Regions from separate parts of the Alkaliphilus crotonatoxidans genome, predicted to be linked through region 1. Evidence: riboswitches for the same ligand, from Rfam matches in the RefSeq annotation. Region 1 holds a riboswitch; each other region holds the start of a gene.

The links. A riboswitch is a leader RNA that binds a small molecule or an ion and turns the genes downstream of it on or off. The one in region 1 is predicted to bind cyclic di-GMP.
Region 2: another riboswitch for cyclic di-GMP. It lies ahead of ACYQ1I_RS14745 (transglutaminase-like domain-containing protein); the one in region 1 lies ahead of ACYQ1I_RS03250 (PDC sensor domain-containing protein).
Region 3: another riboswitch for cyclic di-GMP. It lies ahead of ACYQ1I_RS07310 (thioester domain-containing protein); the one in region 1 lies ahead of ACYQ1I_RS03250 (PDC sensor domain-containing protein).
Region 4: another riboswitch for cyclic di-GMP. It lies ahead of ACYQ1I_RS03920 (methyl-accepting chemotaxis protein); the one in region 1 lies ahead of ACYQ1I_RS03250 (PDC sensor domain-containing protein).

What each region holds. Positions count from the first base shown of each region.
Region 1 is NZ_BAAHXS010000004.1:174,500-179,864, forward strand. It holds gene ACYQ1I_RS03240 (sensor histidine kinase) at 1-790, opposite strand, end outside; gene ACYQ1I_RS03245 (methyl-accepting chemotaxis protein) at 1,117-2,679, opposite strand; gene ACYQ1I_RS03250 (PDC sensor domain-containing protein) at 2,628-3,110, opposite strand; cyclic di-GMP riboswitch class I at 3,220-3,304, opposite strand; gene ACYQ1I_RS03255 (zinc-binding dehydrogenase) at 3,553-4,818, opposite strand; gene pfkB (1-phosphofructokinase) at 4,837-5,365, opposite strand, start outside.
Region 2 is NZ_BAAHXS010000006.1:563,964-569,328, forward strand. It holds gene ACYQ1I_RS14735 (HD-GYP domain-containing protein) at 63-689, shown strand; gene ACYQ1I_RS14740 (AraC family transcriptional regulator) at 909-2,030, shown strand; cyclic di-GMP riboswitch class I at 2,107-2,188, shown strand; cyclic di-GMP riboswitch class I at 2,224-2,305, shown strand; gene ACYQ1I_RS14745 (transglutaminase-like domain-containing protein) at 2,319-3,116, shown strand; gene ACYQ1I_RS14750 (pyridoxal-phosphate-dependent aminotransferase family protein) at 3,676-4,740, shown strand; gene ACYQ1I_RS14755 (D-2-hydroxyacid dehydrogenase) at 4,774-5,365, shown strand, end outside.
Region 3 is NZ_BAAHXS010000004.1:987,144-992,508, reverse strand. It holds gene ACYQ1I_RS07315 (class D sortase) at 1-353, opposite strand, end outside; gene ACYQ1I_RS07310 (thioester domain-containing protein) at 434-2,719, opposite strand; cyclic di-GMP riboswitch class I at 2,975-3,064, opposite strand; cyclic di-GMP riboswitch class I at 3,140-3,226, opposite strand; gene murC (UDP-N-acetylmuramate--L-alanine ligase) at 3,514-4,923, shown strand; gene ACYQ1I_RS07300 (LCP family protein) at 5,088-5,365, opposite strand, start outside.
Region 4 is NZ_BAAHXS010000004.1:289,618-294,982, forward strand. It holds gene ACYQ1I_RS03920 (methyl-accepting chemotaxis protein) at 1-1,615, opposite strand, end outside; cyclic di-GMP riboswitch class I at 1,749-1,837, opposite strand; gene ACYQ1I_RS03925 (2-oxoacid:ferredoxin oxidoreductase subunit gamma family protein) at 2,020-2,550, opposite strand; gene ACYQ1I_RS03930 (thiamine pyrophosphate-dependent enzyme) at 2,547-3,299, opposite strand; gene vorB (3-methyl-2-oxobutanoate dehydrogenase subunit VorB) at 3,302-4,366, opposite strand; gene ACYQ1I_RS03940 (ferredoxin family protein) at 4,389-4,592, opposite strand; gene buk (butyrate kinase) at 4,618-5,365, opposite strand, start outside.

The sequences.
Region 1 (5,365 bases):
CCAGGTTATTAATGGAATTTAATACATTAAACATAAAATGTGGATTTATCTGGGCCTTGAGGGCCTTAAGCTCTGAAATTTTCAGCTCCTTTTCCAGCTCTACCCGGGCCTTTTTTTCCTTCATCAGGTGTAGGTTTTTACGGTTTAGCTCCTCTTGAATAATATTGACAACTTCCTTTTCCACCAATTGATTAATGACAAGATAAACCAGCTCGGCCGTAGATACGATCTTATCGTATTCAACCGACAGGGTTTGATTATACTTATCTGTAAAGCTGGCGTCACTTTTCCATTTGGTATCGGATTTAACAAAATCACCAATATCAACAAAGCGTTCGCTGTCAGGGCATCTTACCTGGCCACACAGCACCGCCCCCAGATATTGCCCCCTAACTACAATGGGAACAGCAAAATCCACCAGTCCTGCAGGGCACCGATAGATATATGGTTTTCCCCAAATGGCGGCTTCCAAGCCTCCATGGGCATCTGAAAGGCAGCAGGTTATTTTATATTCCTCAATTTCCCTTCGAGCAAAGCAAAAGTCTGAAAACGATGTCCTTTCAGTGATGGGCTCACCTCTAAAATCCACCGTTACAAAGGCCAGCCCTGTAACCTCCGCCAGCTTCTCCTGTATGTTTTGAAGCAGCTTTAAGTCAACCAGGTCCTTTAAGTCAAATCGTTCGTGGTAACCCTTTTCTTCAAATATGTCATTTTCCTGGGGCTGTTTCTTCATGTCTTCACTTACTAAAGATGTATGGAATCTGGTATAATAATTTAACGCAGTTTTCATCCTTTTCCCCCTCGTATCTATAGATTTTGAAGTTAGTGGTTACATTTATGTCTTTTTAAAGCTGTATTAAGTCTATAATGATGACCTAAGAACTTTAAGATTTAATTAAGCATGTCATTGTTTTATGTTACTATAATGATAGCATAGGGTATAATGGTTCGCAACCATCTGGCCTGCCTAATCTATCATATGAGACGAGCCGTCCTATTATTATTGTTTTTGTTTTTTTAATTCAACAAAGGCATAGGTATCGCACCTATGCCTCGGTCTTTAGAAAGCCTCTATCTTTTACGTTGCTGCCAAAACCGTTACAGATTGACCATCTTTTATTCCAATTGAAAACGGTTAATCATTCCTTGAAGCTCCTGGGCTAAATTAGACAACCCCTCACTGGCACTGGATATTTCCTCCATGGCGGCGGTTTGTTCCTCCATCGAGGCCGCCACTTGTTGAGTGGATGCAGAATTTTCCTGGGCTATGGCTGCAAGATTTTGTAATTCCTCTTGTATATCGTCCTTCATATTTTCCATTTCTCGACTCGACACATTTAACCTTGCTACAATTTTGGCTGCTTGATCCATTGCCTCCTTAATTTGTATATATTGATTCTTACTATTGCCAACACAATTTAACTGCTCCTTTGAAATGTGTATAACCCGTTCCACGGTCTTAACCGCCTCCTGGGAATTCCCTTGCAGCTCATTAACCACCTCATCAATTGTTTGAGTTGATTCTGTGGATTGCTCTGCCAGCTTTCTAATTTCCTCTGCTACAACTGCAAAGCCCTTTCCTGCTTCTCCGGCCCTGGCTGCCTCAATGGCAGCATTTAATGCCAACAGGTTAGTTTGCTCTGCAATGGAAGCAATGATATTACTAGCTTCACCTATTTTCTGTGAGCTTTCATTGGTTCTCAAAATGACTCCGTTAATTTCTTCGATGGCATTGCTGCTTTCATCGGTGATTTTTGACAGCTGGGTGATTTCCTCTAACCCTGAGTCGACCGCCAGGGCCACCTGGTTCGACGCTGTATTCATTTCCTCAAGGTAGCTGTGGTCCTTTTCAATGACCTCACTTAGTTTGAAGATGTTATTGGTTCCGGCCTGGGTACCCTGGGCCTGCTCTGAAGCACCCTTGGCAATTTCTTCTACTGTCCTGGATACCTCTTCTGATGAAACAGAGGCCTGCTGCGTAGTGGCTGTTAATTCTTCTGAAACCTGTGCCACCTGTTCAGCCGATAGGTTAATTTCCTTTACAATATCCCGTAAACTGATAATCATATTTTGAAAGGCTCTGGCTAATATCCCTATTTCATCCTTTTTCCTAAGCATGGAAGCCTCTACATCTCTGCTGATATTGAAACTTGATAGTCTCTCTGCCTCTTCTTTTATGTTCACAATAGGCTTGGTCAAGCTGCTGCCAATTATATAGGCAATGATTGAACTGACTGCCAAAACAGCCAGCAACATGATAAATATATTTCTTTGCATGGTGGGTATCGCTTCTAATACCTCCTGCTGATTGGCCGTAATCACTAAAATCCAACTGGTTCCATTGACAGCGGCATAGCCTGCATAAAGATCTCGATTTTCAAAGTGATAGGCGGCTACTCCATTCTTTTCACTAAGCATCCTCTCAATTAGATTGCCCAAGGGTTTTAATTCCTTATTTTTCTGACCTTCCTGAATGGGGTTAAATTGATCGAAGACTTTATCACTTTCAGGGTGTCCGATGACGGTTCCTTCCCCATTAATCATATAGGCATAGCCTGTTTCACCATAGCCCATGCTATTAGTAATATTGCTGATGGCTTCCCCTTCCCGCCTGCCTATTAAGGCGCCTATGACATTACCGCTGTCATCCTGTATGGGTACTGCATAATAACAACTAATTCCTGGGTAGCTTTACTTACGATTAAATCAGATATATTAGACTCTCCATTTAAAGCTTTTTTTACATAATCTCTATCTCCTATGTAAAGGGTGGTCCCATTGTTATAGTAGACTGTTCCGTCAGGATAAACGACCCCCAGGGCCAAAAAATTCGTTTTAGGCAGCTGCCTTTGCAATATTGGCTGTTGAAGCTCCCAATCCATCGTTTGTATATCGCTTCTTCCTGCAATCATTTCCAGGGTTAGAATTTGAGTTTGCATTCTGCTTTCCGTTAGCTTTGCCCCCTCCCTTGCCATCAGTTCAAGGGTTTCTTCTGCCTCAACGGTCAGGGCATCCCCCGCCATAGACATCGAGAAAAAGCCAATGAATAAAGAGCTTGCCAAGATCAAAATAAAAAAGGATAGAACTAATTTTGTTTTAATACTTTTCATTTTTTAAACCCTCTTTCTTTTATGATTTATGATTGCTCAAACCTTGGTGAAGATTAGAGTGAATGTAAAGGAGCCCCTTTCTCTTTAAAACAAAAGGGGCTTGAGCAATCAATGCAACCGGCTGCCATATTTTTAACAAATGAAGGCCCATGGCTTTGCGTCCTAACCTTTCGATTAGTTTGCCCTCTATTGAATTAATCTAAGTACTTGCTACAGGGTTTAACAAATTCGATCGCGCTGAGTATTCATTATATGTCAGCTTTTGCATATTATCCTTTTTTTAATTAGTATATCCTATGCAATGCTATAATGCAACATTATATTATAAATTTTGTGTTTTTTTCGACATGAACTTTTATTTATAAATAGCAATAGAGACATACAAGGTAAGCCCTTATATATCTCTATTATTTAATCTTTTTCACTAAATTTATCTTTAGGTTTAAATTAATTTTTTATAATACTCTAGTAAATAGGCCTCTGCCTCTGCTGACCATAGCCCCTTGTGCTGTTTAACAATTTGAGCCAATTTTTTAAAGAAGGGGTCCGTTTTACCCTTTTCTTCGAAATCTGTGATGGCTGTCAGCTCCATATCCAAATGGGTATAGATTAGCTTTTTGCCCCCAGGGATATTGGGTAAATTCAAGGTGGCGTCGGAAACCGCATTAAGACCACCAATGTGGGTCACCATAACCGCAGGGTTAATTCTCTTTTGCGCCGACATTTCCAGTGATTCCTTCATATCATCGGTATTGCCACCACTGGTTCCAACGATGTGGGTCGATGCATAATGAACATTATAGAAGTTTAATTGGGCTGAAAAATTGGTATCGGTGGGGCCTGCAAAGAAATTCAGACAACCGTCTCGGGCCAGTATTTTATCGCCTTCCTCTATTATCTGCTTAACAGGTGCATAGACAAAAACATCGTTATAGCCCGTTCCACCGGTCAGCTCCATTAGATAGTCTGTAGAATTTTCGACATTCTTTGTATTGACAAAGATCAATTCTACCCCGTTCTTCCTTGCTTCCTCTGCCGTAAAAATGGTCTTAGCCCTTTCTATTCGTTCCTCGTCGATATCGGTTACTACCAATAGACTTGGTTTTTTGTCTCGATGAATAATATAGTCAATGGCTCCCAGACCCATGGGCCCGCAGCCTGCCAGCAATGCCATTTTACCCCCTTCTACAATTTCCATTACATGTTCATATTGACCGGTGATGGTATGATAAGTGGCATGGAAGGCTCCAATAATGCACGACATTGGCTCTGCCAGGGAGGCATCGTAGAAGGCTTCCCCTTCATAGGGCAGCAGGCACCCCAGCTCCATTACCTCCTGGGGAATAATAGTATAGGTGCAGTCTCCGCCAAAATATTGGTAGGAATAGCCTGGTGAGGCCATACTTCCCTTGTAATTGAGGGCAGGTTGAATGGCAAACTTGTCGCCGGGTTTAAATTGATTTTGCCATTTTTCACCTACCTCTACGATTACACCGGCAAATTCATGGCCAACAATAATGGGGTTTTCTGCAACATCTTCGGGTACCCTCTTATGGTTTTTACCTAAAATTGCAGCTTTATAGGTTGACATACAAATGCTGTCGGTAATAACCTTAACCAGTATTTCATCTTCTTTAATGGGAGGAAGCTCAAACTCCTCTAATCTTAAATCCTTCTCACCATATAATCTTACTGCCTTGGTTTTCATATACTTACCACCTCTCTATTATGCTTGTTCGATATAGGTTACAATCTTCTCTAATTCAGCGATCACCTCTGGCCTACCGGCTTCGGTTCCAGCTGTCATGACACTGGCGGCGCTGGCTGCACTGGCCAGGCGAATGGTTTGATCCATTGAATAGTTTTTTTCAATGGATACAGCCAGGGCGGCTACCATGGCATCTCCGGCTCCAACAGTGCTAATAACAGGAACCTTCATACCTTGAACCCTAAAAATCTGTTCAGGGGTCATGAAAACAGCACCCTCTTCCCCCAGTGAAATCATAATTCTCTCAACGCCATATTGAAAGATATCCCTTGCCAGGACAATGGCCTCTTCTGTACTTTCAATTCTCTTGTTATATAGCCTTTCTAATTCGTGTATATTGGGCTTAACTAAATAGGGCCCGGCCTTTAATCCTTCTTTTAACAGGGCTCCGTCGGCATCCAGTATGACCTTCGCTCCCATTTCCCCTGCCCTGTCAGCAAGGGACCGATAAATATCCGACCCCACGTTCCCCGGCACGCTTCCGGAA
Region 2 (5,365 bases), on a different contig from region 1:
CTTACCAGTTACATTATCTGAAGGATACAGCAAATAAGATGGCTATAGAAGGGGTGTATAGGATGCAGTGGAATATACATGATTTAGCATTGACAGACCATATCGGGAACCCAATGGACCATAAATTGTCTTTAGAGATTTTTGCCCATTCAATTGATGTAGCCATTATATCTGCTCAAATAGCTGGTGAAATAGAGCTGCCCGATCAACAGAAGCACGAATTGTTTGAAAGTGCCTTATATCATGATATTGGCAAAAGCAGAATACCACCCTCTATCCTCTATAAAAAAGGAAGGCTTACAGTAGAGGAATGGAGAACTATGAAACAGCATTGCCTTTATTCAGAGGCTTTATACTTAAAAATGCAGCTGAAAATAAAGGACAAAAATGTAAAAATCGCTAAAGCCCTGCGTTACCACCATGAGAACTGGGATGGCACAGGATATCCGGAGGGATTAAAGGGAAATGAAATTCCTCTATATAGCAGAATTATCCGTATTGCAGACATATTTGATGCTATTACGCAGCCCAGAGTATACAGGCCCTATAAAATTAAAAATACAATGTCAGTATTAGAGCGGATGAAGCGAAAGGAAATAGACCCCTTTATTTATGAAAGAAGCAAAAAAATATTAGAACAAGCTTTAAATGAAAGATTTCTTGCTAATCAAGCCAATTGGAAGGACTAGGTTAAAAAAAGGAGGAGTATTGAGAAAAAAGATAACAAAATTGTTAATAAAAAAACATAAAAAGTATCTTAATATATAATTTTATGGTATAATTTGTCTTATATTAGCAAATTGTCTGTCATATGTATTTTGATAGATTAGGCCATGGTATCATATCTTATACCATAATTAAATAAGTTTAATTTCTTAATTTTACTATAGGGAGGGTGGTGCTTAGCAATGGAAATAGAAGAGTTAGGGAAATTGCTCAATCGATTAGAGCCGCTGGAGCTGATTTTAAAACAAAATCTGATGAAACATAAAAATTTTGATACTGATTATACAAAGGATAAAATAGAAGGCTATGGCAATAAAGCATCATTCTTAGAAACTCAGCACAAAATTTTAGATGATATTATTTTGAATGCTTTTTCAAACGATTCTAATGACTTGGATGAGAATAAGGTACTCATTACGAAGCAACCCAGATTCACCCATGTTCCATTCCATCAACATGACTACTTAGAAATTATTTATGTTTTTCAGGGAGCGTGTCGCCTATATATAGAAGACCAGACCAATGAAATTCAACTAACCCAAGGGCAGCTTTGCTTTATTAATCCTGAAACAACCCATGCCTTAGGGATCCTTGGAGCCGGCGATATTGTCTTAAATATAGCAATCACGTCTTCCTTTCAGGATACAGTGTATACGGCTATGGTTTATTCTAACGATCATGCTGATCAGAGCTTTATAAATGAATGGTTTTATCAAAAGCATTTTCAAAAATATATGGTGATGAATGTAGCATCCAAGAAGTCCCAGCATACCCTTGAGGTAATTCTGATGGAATATTATGGGGGTGATTTGTTAAAGGATGATAAAATTAAATGCCTATTTATAATCTTTTTTTCAGAGCTGGAAAAGCTCCACCAAGATAGTCTTCAAGAGAGTGAAGTAGGTATTATTAGTGAAAGAATGAATGATATACTGGAATATATTTGGAAAAATATCAAGACTGTGAAGCTGGCAGATGTTGCAAAGGAGTTTGGATATCATCCAGCCTATGTAAGTCAAATGATTTATGAAAAGACCAATCGGAGCTTTGGTGAATGGGTAGTCGATACACGCTTAAAAATTGCCTGTGGTATGTTGGTTTTTAGGAAAATTGCAATACATAAGGTGGCAGCAGAGGTAGGATATAAGAACCCCGATCAATTTAATAAAGTATTTAAAGAGAAATATGGAATTTCTCCTGAAATATACAGAAAAACCAAGGGAATGAGTAATGGTGATTTAACTCGTTATGTTGAAGAAGCAATTATATATAAAGATAGGGCCAATATTATTGGGCAGCCTTAATCAGAAAAATGTTTTTATAAATTAATAATGTGGTATAATGAAATCAGTAAAATAATTAAACGAAAAAAGAACTTCTCACCGACAATAGCAAACCAACGGAAACGTTGGGACGCAAAGCTAAAGGGCCTACTCGAAAGAAAGGCAGCCTAGCCACCGAAGGATTAGTTTTTGTTGTTTTTGATCTATAGCTTTTCACCGACAATGGCAAACCAATGGAAACGTTGGGACGCAAAGCCATAGGGCCCACTCGAAAGAAGGGCAGCCTGGCTACCGAAGGGAGAGTTATCTATGAAAAAGACTTTAATCATTATGACTGTCGTCTTCTTTATATTTGCTAATATTTTTACATATGGTGCAGAAGCCCAAATTATTAGTACTGAAAACATCAATAGGGGGATTGTATCTGTTTTTTATGGACAAGCCCATCACAAAGAAATGCGGGTTTTAATTGAAAAGGACGGACAACGCTTCAGTTATCGTCTTGATGGTGAAAAAAAAGAGCGGTTTCCTTTACAGATGGGAAACGGAGCATATATTGTAAGATTAATGGAAAATACCGAAGGCAATAAATATAGGGAGATATTAAAGCAGGAAATTAAAGTAAACCTGGCAGATGATAAGATAATCTATCTAAACTCTATTCAGGAAATAAAATGGGATTCATCTTCAAAGGCAGTACAAAAAGCTTCGGAATTAACTGAAAACTTAACTGCTGATATAGATAAGGTGAGGGCAATCTATGAATATATCATTCATGAAATTGAGTATGATTATAAAAAGGCTGCTAATACTTCGTCCCATTATTTGCCTGATATTGATCATATCTTCGATACCAAGCTAGGGATATGCTATGATTATGCGTCATTATTTGCAGCCATGTTAAGAAGCCAGGGAATACCGACTCAGCTGGTCAAGGGGTATGCTTCCAATATTAATGAATATCATGCCTGGAATGAGGTTTATATCGAAGCCCTGGGGGGCTGGGTCATAATCGATACAACACAGGACGCACAATTAATAAAAAGTAATTTGAGGCCTGACATGATAAAAAGCCCTTCTGACTTTAACAGGACAAGCCATATATAGAATCGTTATTGTTCCACCCAACCGGGTGGAGTTTTTATTATTAAATTCCAGTTATATCTGGGTGATTCCGTTGTCATCAGTCATAAGATCAACCGATATTGCCTCCTTATTATGCCTTGCTTTATGGCAATTTCAACTCAGGGGAAACACAAGTTTTAACTGTAACAGGGTACTGGCACCACGTAAATTGGGGTGGGTTTTAATAATGATTGATTAATAGCTAATATGTAAAGGTATAAATGAACTATATAAACTGCAATAGAAAAAGCTTATCTTCGGTCGTCATATTGCTCGATATGGATTCTCCTCGTTCTTACTAGATGAAAATTTTCTCAGAATAACCCAAGCTTTAACTGACTAGGTACTTGCAATATGTAGGTTTGCTTTTCTTTTATATATAAATTTTTTTACATAAAAAGGGTTTTTTAAGATCATAACGAATAAATTAATTACAACTGAATTTTTCAGAAATTTCCAAAAACCATAAAAAGGCAATTTACGCCATTATTTTAAAACCAAAATGGTTTTGAGTGAGAATGAATTTAAGGAGGTTTTTATGATGTACAAAAAACTATTCATACCTGGTCCAGTCAATGTAACCCCCGATGTACTTGAAAAAATGGCCACACCCATGATTGGTCACCGTACCAAAGATGCCTCTGTTCTGCAAAGAAGTATCTCAGACAAAATGAGAAGACTGATGTATACTGAAAATGAAATATTGCTTTCCACTTCCTCAGGCAGCGGCTTGATGGAAGGAGCCATTCGTTCCTGTACTAGGCGAAGGGCTGCGGTTTTTTCTGTAGGGGCCTTTGGGGATCGCTGGTTTAAAATGGCCAAGGCTAATGGGGTGCCGGCTGATTTATTCTCCGCTGAGCTGGGAAAGGCAACAACGGCTGAAATGGTTGAATCTGCCCTCTCTACCGGTAAATATGATTTAATCACCATTACCCATAATGAAACCTCAACAGGAGTGATGAATCCTGTTGAGGAAATTGCAGCGGTTGTTAAAAAATATCCCGATGTAATATTCTGTTTAGACACCGTCAGCTCATTGGGGGGAACCAAATTACCCGTTGATGAGCTGGGGGTTGATATTTGCATCACCTCCTCACAAAAATGCCTGGGACTCCCCCCGGGAATTGCCATCTGCTCCATCTCCCAAAAAGCCCTGGAAGCTGCAAAGCAGGTTGAAAACAGAGGATTATATTTTGACCTGCTGGAACTTTACAACTACATTCAGAAAGGAGATTATCAGTATCCCTCTACCCCCAGCCTTTCCCATATGTTTGCTTTAGATTATCAATTGGATAAAATCCTTGAAGAGGGTCTTGAAAACAGATTTGCCAGACATCTTGCCATGGCAAAATATGTTCGGCAATGGGCCGTTGAAAACTTTGCAATGCTTACTGAAGAAAAGTATGCCTCCAACACCCTTACAACGGTTAAGAATACAAAGGGCATAGATGTAAAAGAGCTGAATAATCAGCTGGGTCAAAGAGGATATATGATATCTAATGGCTATGGAGATTTAAAGGATAAAACCTTCCGTATCGCCCACATGGCAGAAACAACCCTAGAGGAGATTAAGGAATTATTAGCTTTAATCGATGAATTGATTTAAAGAATCTATTTCATTAAAAGGGAGGAAGTCAGTATGTGCAAAATACTAGTAAATGATGCCATAGAAAAAAAATCCCTAGAAGAAATTGCCCAAATAGGTATTGAATTAACCCTTCATCACTATGAAAGGGAAGAATTAATGGAAAAGATTAAGGAGTTTGATGGAATTATTATTCGATCAGCCACCAGAATCGATAAAGATATCATCGATGCAGCCCTAAAAACAGGTAAATTAAAGCTAATTGTACGGGCCGGAGTAGGGCTTGATAACGTAGATGTGGATTACGCCGTATCTAATGGATTGATAGTAAAAAATACACCCGATTCCAGCAAGATTTCAGTGGCAGAACTGGCCATTGGGCATATGATAACCCTTGCCCGCAGCCTGCATCACACCAATAGAACCATGCAGGAAGGAAAGTGGCTGAAAAAACAATACCAGGGAATTGAAGTGGAGGGTAAAACCCTTGGCATAATCGGGTTTGGAAGAATCGGCCAGACCACTGCCCAAAAAGCTGCCGCCCTGGGAATGAAGGTGATTTATAATGATAGGATGCGTTCCCCAAATCATCAGGGGGAATTTGAATATGTAACAAAGGAAGAACTGCTGCAAAGATCAGATTTTA
Region 3 (5,365 bases), 810 kb from region 1:
CCCATTTTTAAATTTCGATTTGTTGCACCAGCCAGAATCGGTAGATTTAATTCTATCTTTTGAATTAGTATCCTTCCTATTGTATCAAGTGCCGACACCTCGATGGGCTTTTCCTCTTCCTGTTGGTCAGGCGGGTTTGTCGGACTTACCAGTCCCTGATCCTGCTCCATTTCATCATTAAAAATGGTTTCTAACTCATAATATGCTTCCATGGCAGCTGCTTCTAAAGTGATGTGTTCCTCAAAATCCTCCAGCAGTTTTTGCTGGCTATACCACCAATACCCCCTTTCCAACAGGGGATAAGCAGCTATGATGAGTCCCATGACAATGATTAAGGTTGACAGTTTTTTCATGGCGGCATCCTTCCTTTGGAAAAAGGGCTGGAACATAATTATCCCAGCCCTTAATTAAATTTGAATATCTTTTTATTTAATTATTTTCTTCTGAGCCTAATACCCAATGCACTGATTAAAGTTCCCAGTCCATAAAACAGATAGGGAGATCTTTCACCGGTTTTGGGCAACGCTACGGGGCCCAAGGGAATTTCTTCGTCAAGAATAATCATTTCGGGCTCTTCTTCAACTTCCTCTACTTCTTCTACCTCTATTATATCTTCTACTATTTCCACCTCTGGTACACCCTGGGGAATAGGTTCTTCTTCTATTATTTCTTCTACCTCTTCAACGGTTTCAGGTTTTGGGTTAGACCTCCTAATTGGGGTGTTGGATCTATCTCTGTTCCTATCTCTATCCCTGTCTCTATCCCGACCTGGATTGTTATTATCTGGTTCCTCTGGATCTTCTGGATCTTCTGGATCCTCTGGATCTTCAGGGTCTTCAGGATCTTCGGGATCTTCTGGATCCTCTGGATCTTCTGGATCCTCTGGGTCTTCTGGATCTTCGGGGTCTTCAGGATCTTCTGGATCTTCAGGGTCTTCGGGGTCTTCAGGATCTTCTGGGTCTTCTGGATCTTCGGGGTCTTCAGGATCTTCTGGATCTTCAGGGTCTTCGGGGTCTTCAGGATCTTCTGGATCTTCTGGGTCTTCTGGATCTTCAGGGTCTTCAGGATCTTCAGGGTCTTCAGGGTCTTCAGGATCTTCGGGGTCTTCAGGATCTTCAGGGTCTTCTGGATCCTCTGGGTCTTCTGGATCTTCTGGGTCTTCTGGATCTTCGGGATCTTCTGGGTCTTCTGGATCTTCGGGATCTTCAGGATCTTCTGGATCTTCAGGATCTTCGGGATCTTCAGGGTCTTCGGGATCTTCTGGGTCTTCTGGATCCTCAGGGTCTTCTGGATCTTCTGGGTCTTCTGGATCTTCGGGGTCTTCCGGATCTTCAGGATCCTCGGGGTCTTCGGGATCTTCTGGATCCTCGGGATCTTCTGGATCTTCTGGATCTTCAGGGTCTTCTGGATCCTCTGGGTCTTCTGGATCCTCTGGGTCTTCTGGATCCTCGGGATCTTCCGGGTCTTCTGGTTGAACCCTGGTATTATAAACATAAACGCTACCTTCCAGGGCTCCAATTGTTAATAAAATTCTTCCATCGGCGGGTGATATTTCATATATCGGTATATATTCTTCGGGTATATTAATTTCGGTTATCAAGTACTCACCCAGGGGCAGGTTTTCTATTTCCAATGAACGGCCAGCACTGACCGTATGTATTTCATTATAGCCCTGTGGCCCTGAAATATGGACGGTAAAGTCAGTCTGGTCTTCTTCTACAATTGTATTATCATGATCATAAACAACCTTATTGACTGTTATTTTTCCGGTTGGCGGCGTATATTCATAATAAAGCTTGGTCATGGCAGAAAGGGCGATTCCAGCTTCCATCCCTGTAATGCCTATTAAAGTCTGAGACTGCTTCACGCCTCCCACCGGCAGTAGAATCAAAGCGTCATAGACTTTTTGATGTCCTTTCACTTCTACTTGAAAATCGATGTCCGCTTGAAATTCCTCAGCGGGAATCGTTATTTTTACTGTTTTTATACCTTTATCAGTGTTGACGGTTTCCTCTGCTCCTGGATAAACCCCCTGCAAATCAATACTGTACTGATGATTTAACTCAATATAGCTGCCGTCGTAATTGGTTTGATCCGCCCCATAGCTAAAGGTAATTTCCACATCTTCCTCTGCATTTGGGCCAATGGCTACGTTTGTGATTCCCACATCGGCAGGGTGATCAGCGGCCGGTATACCGGGCAGTGACTTTAAATACTCATATACCCGCTTTACATTACGATTTAATAATTGAAAATAGGTAGGGCTATAATTGTTGGTCTGATTCCATATTGCATATTGTGTTGCAGTAATTGCCTGGGCCTGGGTTAAGCTGTTTACATTTCCTACAGCCTTCTTTAAATCATTCAGGCTGATATTGGGGTATGAGCCATGGGCTATGGCCCTTAGCTTGTTGGCTTTAGCTTCATTGATGCCAATGGACTCGGCATCTTCAAGCTTGATCAGCCGATAGTCAACATCCTGTCGTGCCCTGACGGTTTCGTCTGCACAGTAGACATAAATGGTTGACCCTACATACTTGCCATTACTATACTGTCTTACATGGAAAAGATAGGTGTTTGAATCTGAGCCCCTGGTACCCGTTCCATCCCAGCGGTAATATTGGCTATTTCCATAGGCTATGCTGGGCATAAACATCAAGGCCACCAGTAGGGCAATAATCAGGCTAAAGCTCCTTCTCCTGATTTTTTTTCTTACCATTCCTTCACTTCCTCCCTTTTTAATATAGTTTTATTGAAGCAAAATTGCTTTTCTAGTAACTTGTGTCCTTTAAAAGGCGAGATAAGAGCTGTGGCAAATTTGGACAGGGATAATCTATTAGCTTAAATGAGGCAGGGTACTAGGTACCAATTGAATCATTAAAACATAAATTAATTATTAAGTATGTCGCTTTATATTTTATTAGGTCTGGTATGACTAACATTCCATCAAAAACAAAAAACTGCCGCACGATTTTGCGGCAGCAGGACAATCATCGTATTGATTCATACCTTAGATTCCTAACTTTGCGTCCCAGCCTTTCGAACTGGTTTGCCCTTTACGTTTGTGCCTTAAATATTTTATTAGCTCCGTAAACTTTATAGTACAAAAATGATATAAAAAAACTGCCACAATTTAAACTGTGGCAGTCGGACGATCATCGTATATGCATACCTTAGATTCCTGACTTTGCGTCCCAATCTTTCGACTGGTTTGCCTTTTTCACCAAACATATGAAAATTATTACAAGGAAATATATTCCTATATTTTCTTATTTTAGATGGTGTAAAGAAAAAAATCAAGTATTTTTTATAAAAAAGTATATTATCTTATTCATCAGGTAAAATATCGAAGTTTTTTAGTGATTACACAATTTTTTTATGTTATGATACAATATAGCATCACATATTATTTAACTGTGTATCATGAATTTCCTGTGAAGCATCATAGAATATGCTTTTTTTGGGCAAAAATATTATTACAGCAATAATTTTTTAGATAGAGGAGTGAAGATTTTGATTTCTTTTGATCTAAACCACCAAATACAACGTATTCATTTAATTGGTATCGGTGGAATCAGTATGAGTGCAATAGCAGAAATCCTGCTTAAGCATGGCTATCATGTTTCCGGCTCAGATATTAAGGAATCTAACATAATTGAAAAGCTAAGAAGTCATGGGGCGCAGATTTTTTTAAGCCATCAGTGTGAAAATGTCAGGGACGCTGATTTAGTTGTCTATACAGCTGCCGTTAAGGCAGATAATTGTGAACGCCAGGAGGCAGAAAGGCTGGGTATTCCTCAGATTGATCGAGCCCACATGCTTGGGCTCATTATGAAGATGTATGACCGTGCCATTGCAGTTGCTGGAAGTCACGGAAAGACCACTACCACATCTTTATTATCCCTTGTGATGGAATATGCCAAGCTGGACCCTACCATCATGGTTGGTGGAGAATTGGACGAAATTGGCGGGAATATCAAAATTGGTGAAAGTCAGCATTTTATTACGGAAGCCTGCGAATATGTTGAGAGCTTTCTAAAATTCAACCCCTTTATTGGAATTATTTTGAATATTGACGAGGATCATCTGGATTTTTATAAGGATATTCACCATATTAAAGGAGCCTTTCATCGTTTTGGCCGGCTGATTCCCCAGGATGGCTATTTGGTTGTCAACGGCGATGATGACAATGTGTCTGATGTGATTCAACAGCTTACCTGCCAGGTATTTACCTATGGAATAAAAAAGGATTGTGATTTTACAGCCAGGGACATTGTTTTCCATACCAACGGCTTTCCTTCCTTTGAAGTATATTTTTCAGGCAAATCCCTTGGCAGATTTCAATTGAGTATTCCCGGTGTCCATAATATCTACAATGCCCTGGCTTCCATTGCCACAGCTTATATCCTGGGAATTCCCGCTGAAGAAATTGTCAAATACATTAAAATCTATAAGGGGATTCACCGTCGCTTTGATCTTCTCGGTGAAGTGAAGGGTGCCAAAATCATAGATGACTATGCCCATCACCCCGCTGAAATTAGAGCAACCCTGGAGGCCGCTAAAAAATACCCCCATGGTGAAATCTGGTGTATTTTTCAGCCCCATACCTATACCCGAACCCTGGCATTGCTGGAGGACTTTTCAAGGTCCTTTCATGATGCAGATCATGTGATCATTACCGATATATATGCCGCCCGTGAAAAGGATAACGGTGAAATTCACAGCAGCCGCTTGGCTGAATTAATTAAGGATCATGATGATGTACAATATTTAAAGGATTTTGATGGAATTACAGACTATTTATTACAGAAGGTTCAGCCTACTGACCTGGTCATTACCATGGGAGCCGGAGATGTCTATAAAATTGGTGAAATGCTGATTGAAAAGGGAAAGTATTTAGTGCAAAATAAAAAGATCATCTAGTCATTCGATCGGAAACAATTTAATTAATTATATTATTTAATAATATTTTTTAACTGTACCTGTTTAGTCCAAGCAAAGGAGGGTAATTTTAGAATACATAAACCCCCACTCCCCTATCCATTTATAAAGAAGGAGCAGAACTCCCCCAGTTCTGCTCCTTCATTTTATTCTTCAATTGACTCATCAGTTGACCCATCAACTACAGGCTGGCCGCCATAGACTTCTATTAGCTGATTTCGAATGCCCGGATAATCGGGGAAATAATATGATACTTTGTTTTGGTATCGATCTTCCCCAGCAAGTACTCTCATTTCCACATTTTCCATGTTCATTCCCACAGCCGAGGTGGCCAATGAAAGTACCTCTTGTAATTGCATATCGGTTCTGACATGCTTAAAGGCAGCGGTGGCCACTGAAGGCAGCCTTAGGCTCAGGGCCTTTT
Region 4 (5,365 bases), 120 kb from region 1:
CTGATATCTCTTGCATGATCACCACAATATCATCCTTCATTTGCTTCATGGTATTACTTTCACGATTAATTTCGTTAACCACCATGATCAGCTCCTCAATCGCATTGGATATTTCTTCAAAGACATTTCTGGTTTCGTCCACTGCATTGTTTTGCTCCCTTGAGGCTGCCCTTACCAATTCCATGGTTTTCACAGAGGAATTGGAATATTGATCGATTTCTTCTATAATACTGTTAATTTCGCTGACAGCATTGGCAGACTGCTCTGCCAGCTTCCTGATTTCCTCAGCCACCACAGCAAAGCCTTTACCTGCCTCACCAGCCCTGGCGGCCTCAATAGAGGCATTGAGTGCCAGTAAATTTGTCTGCTGGGAAATTTGAGTGATGGTATCTGTAATGACATGTATTTTACCGGTACTGTCATTTACCTTAAGGATTGCCTCGTTGATTTCTTCGGTCGCACGATTGCTGTCATCCTTCTTATGAATTAAGGTAGATACCTTTTCTAATCCCTTAGTACTGTAGCTTCCCGTTTCGGTTACTACATCATTCATATGGACAGCAGCATTATTGACATTTTCTATACTTGCAGATAATTGGTCCATTTTACTTACGGCATTTTCTGTACCCCTGGCTTCTTCTCCAACAGCCTGGGCAACCTCTTGAATGGTATAAGACACTTCATTAATGGCCCTGGAGGTTTCCTCCGTAATGGTGGCCAGGGAATCAGAAAATTTCATTACCGTAGAGGATGAATCTCTGGCAGTAGATATGAGCTTCTTCATATTGTCAAGCATTTCGTTGAAGGATTCGGCCAGTCTTCCTGTTTCATCGTTATTTTTCACTACAAGGGGTTCTATGATTAAATTGCCCTGGGCTACTTCCCCTAAGCCCTTGCTTATTTTATGGATTGGGTCAGTTAGATGCTTGGCAAATAAAATAATAGCAATGACTCCCAGTAAAATGGCCCCCACAATGATCAGTAATATTGCCTTAAGAATTGCATTGGAGCCCTGGTTATAATCACTCATATAGGAGCCGGCCGATACAATCCAGCCCCAGTGCGGATCCTGCTCCTGATATGAAATTTTTTCTCCTATTTGCTCCGAATCCGGTAAGGTCCAGGCATAGTACACGTATCCGCCGCCATTCCGGGCAATTTTAATTTGCTCTTGAACCAGCTTAAAGCCATTTCCACTTTTATCTTCAGCCTCCCAAACATTATCTCCCTCCAGTGTGGGATGGGCTACCTCCAAGCCATGTTCATCATAAATAATAAAGTAGCCATTTTGGCCCAAATCAATATTGCGATTAATCGGTCTTTTTCCTTCTGAATTCATAGGGCCTAACAGATAGGTTTTTACCTGTTCCTGGGCTGTCTCCAGGTCTATCAAGCCCAGCTTTACCTGTTCAGCCTTGGCATCGATCAGCTGCATAGCCTGTACGACACTGTTTTTAAGTATTACTTCCCCTTTTTTGTTAAGCTCGCTCTTTGCGATACCATAGCTGATCAAACCGGCGGCCAAAAGCGGTATTACCAAAAGAAGACACGACATGGTAATTAATTTGGTCTTTAAAGAACTTCGAATGCCTTTTTTCTGAATTTGTTTTTTCATTTTATACCTCCTCCTAGCTTTTATTTTATTAAAGGCAGACTTTTGCCCATTGTTTCCTTAAAGTAAATAAAAAAAGCAACCAATGCAGTTGCCTAATTTTCCCATTAAAGATATAGGTTAATCCTTAAAATATTTCGGCAATCTGGCAATCATAGATACAGCTGTACCCTTAGACCCATGACTTTGCGTCCTTTTCTTTCAAAAAGTTTGCTATTATCGATATTAAAAATGTTATATTCAATCATGACCTTCATTGTTGTTAAACTATAAATATGTTTTATTATAACAGTTAATACTAAACTTTACTACAATTTTTAAGCCCCTTTGACAACTTTCCTGATTACATGACAAAAAGCCCCGTCAGTCTACCGGGGCTTTTAATAATATTAAACAGCTTCAATATTCTATTGATACGAATAGCCTTTATTAATAGCCGTCAAATTGATTTCTAAAAGCTCTGGTCGCTTCTGGGTTAATTTTTTCATTGCCTTTTCTATCTTTTTAAAATCAATCAGCTTCAGGTTTGGTAAAAGGGCCCCCAGACAAACCATGTTGGCGATACTACTGTTCCCAATCTCATTAGCCAACTCTGTGGCAGGAATTTGAATAATTTTTATATCATCCCTTGTATGATCAATTTCAACGAGGGATGAATTTACTACCAGTACGCCTCCCGGCTTAATTCGTGACACAAATTTATCGTAGGCCGGCTTATTTAAGACAATACCGCAATCAGCATAGTCTATAACCGGAGAGTAAATTTCTTCATCAGATAATATTACTGAACAGTTGGCGGTTCCACCCCTCATTTCCGGGCCATAGGAGGGAATCCAGCAAAGTTTAAGATCTGACCCCATTCCTCCGTAGGCCAGGACCTTTCCCAGAAACATAACTCCTTGCCCACCAAAGCCAGCAAGTATTATTTTATCCATCATAGTTTATTCACCTCCTCGGTTGCTTTAAGCTCACCCATCTGATAAATCGGCATCATATTTTCCCGCAGCCATCTTAGGCTTTCAACAGGGCTCAATCCCCAGTTGGTAGGGCAGGTAGACAGGACACTGACCATGGCAAAGCCTAATCCGGCCTGTTGAACCTGGAAGGCCTTTTTGATAGCCTTTTTAGCCTGATTGATATTTTTGGGAGAATCCACTGAAACAGAGGCCACATAGACTGCACCCTGAAGATTTGCAATTAATTTTGGAAAATCCATAGGCACCCCTTCATGAACGGCATTTCTTCCATAGGGGCTTGTGGTGGTCTTCATCCCCTCCAGGGTTGTGGGGGCCATTTGACCTCCTGTCATACCATAAATACCATTATTTACCATAATCGAGGTGATTTTTTCTCCTCTGGCTGCGGCATGGATCGCATGCTGGGTTCCAATGGCGGCAATATCACCGTCTCCCTGATAGGTAAAGACCATCTTCTCTGGAAGGGCTCTTTTTATTCCTGTCCCCACAGCCTGGGCCCTACCATGGGCAGCCCCTACAAAGTCACAGCTGAAGAAATCCTGACAAAAACCTGCACAACCAACAGGGGAAACCCCAATGGTATCTTCAATAATATCCAGTTCCTCTAATACTTCGGCAATTAACCTCATGATGATTCCATGGGTACAGCCCGGGCAGAAGGAGAAAGGAACATCGGTCAGCCCTTTTGTTCTGCTGAATACTTTTTCCATCATTACACCTCCTCAGCCAAGCCAAATGTGGCTTCTACATAGTCTAGTATTTCATGCTCCGTAGGAAGCATGCCTCCTTGCCTGCGATACAGGTGTACTGGTACTTTGCATTCCACCGCCAGTTTAACATCCTCGATCATCTGGCCTGTATTAAGCTCTACGGTAACAATTCCCTTAATTTTTTCCTTATAGGGGGCAAAGGCCTTTTCAGGATAGGGCCACAGGGTGATGGGCCGAATTAATCCCAGCTTGATCCCCTTTTTTCGGGCATTCAATACAGTACTTTTACATATTCTGGCCGTTGTACCATAGCTGACCAATAGGTAGTCTGCATCGTCTGTATTGAATTCCTCCCAACGCTGCTCCTTTTCCTGTATATTTTTATATTTTGCTTCCCATTTTAAGTTATTGGCTTCTCCGATCTCATTGGTCAAGGAGTAGCTAGCTAATATACGTTTTTTCCTGCCTTTACAGCCATCTACCACCCAGCTTCGATCATATTCCATTGCTTTTGGCTTTTCCTTTAATAGCACCGGCTCCATGGTTTGCCCTAAAAACCCGTCGGTAAGCAGCAATACCGGGTTGCGATGCTGGTCGGCCAAGTCAAAGGCATCCATAGTAAAATCATAAAGCTCCTGGGCATTGGAAGGGGCCAATACGATTAAGCGATAATCTCCGTGACCACCTCCCTTGGTAGATTGAAAATAATCGGACTGGGCCGGACCCAAGCCTCCAAGCCCTGGCCCACATCGGTTTACATTGACAATCACCATGGGCAGTCCCACTGCCGCACTATAGGAGATCCCTTCTTGCTTTAAGCTGACTCCTGGGCTTGAAGAGGCTGTCATTACCCGGGTACCGGTACAGGCGGCCCCATAGCACATATTAATGGCTCCAATTTCATCCTCTGCCTGAAGTATACTTCCCCCATGCTTGGGGAGCTCCTTTGCCAAATACTCTATTATCTCTGTTGATGGTGTAATGGGATAGCCAAAAAATAATTTACATCCTGAACGAATGGCGGCTTCACCAATGATTTCATTACCCTTTAAGAGTACCTTTTCCATCTGTCTATTCGCTCCTTTCCATCTATTTATAAACCTCTATGGCAACATCGGGACAAACCGTTGCACAAAGGGTGCATCCTATACATTTATCCTGATCAATACAGTGAACTGTAAAATATCCCTTTGAATTTGTTTTTTTCCCTATTTCCAGTATTTTCTTCGGACAGGCATCTGTACATAGCCCACAGCTTTTACAGTATTCCTCTAATATCTTCACCTTGGCCATTTCTTTCCCTCCTTTTGAATTCATCTTATTGATAGGTTAATGCTTTTTCCTCGCCCTTCATTACCCTTAAGGCTCCGAAAGCAAGGGACTCCAGCTCCTCTTCCCCTGGAATCACCTCGACAGGGGCAATAAATTGAACCCGCCTGGTAATTCCTTCAACAACCCGCTTGGAATAGGCAATCCCCCCGGTTAAAACGATTCGATCCACTTCACCTAATAAAACTGTCGCCATGGCTCCGATTTCCTTAGCCACTTGATATATAAGGGCTTCTAAAACGAGGGCTGCTTTAGGATTTCCTGCATCAGCCATGGCCTCCACCTCCCTGGCATCCTTTGTGCCAAAATAGGAATAAAAGCCCCCCTTACTGCTAACCATGGCCTTAAGCTGGTCATAGCTGTACCTTCCTGAAAAACACAGCTTTACCAATTGATCTGCCGGTAGTCCACCGCAACGGTCAGGGCTGAAGGGGCCTTCAGCCTTGGCATTATTGACATCAATCATTTTACCCCTTCTGTGGGGGGTAACGGAAACCCCTGTTCCCAGATGAACTACCACTAAATTTACTTCTTCATAGCTGCTCCCCATTGCCTTAGCCACCTTGCGGGCAACGGCCTTCATATTTAAAGCGTGGGATAAGCTGATCCTTTCGATCTCTGCCAAGCCTGAAATTCTAGCTACGGATTCCATTTCATCAACTGAAACGGGATCGACTATAAAGGCCGGGATATTGAGCTGTCGGCCAAGATTGTAGGCCATTACAGCCCCCAGGTTT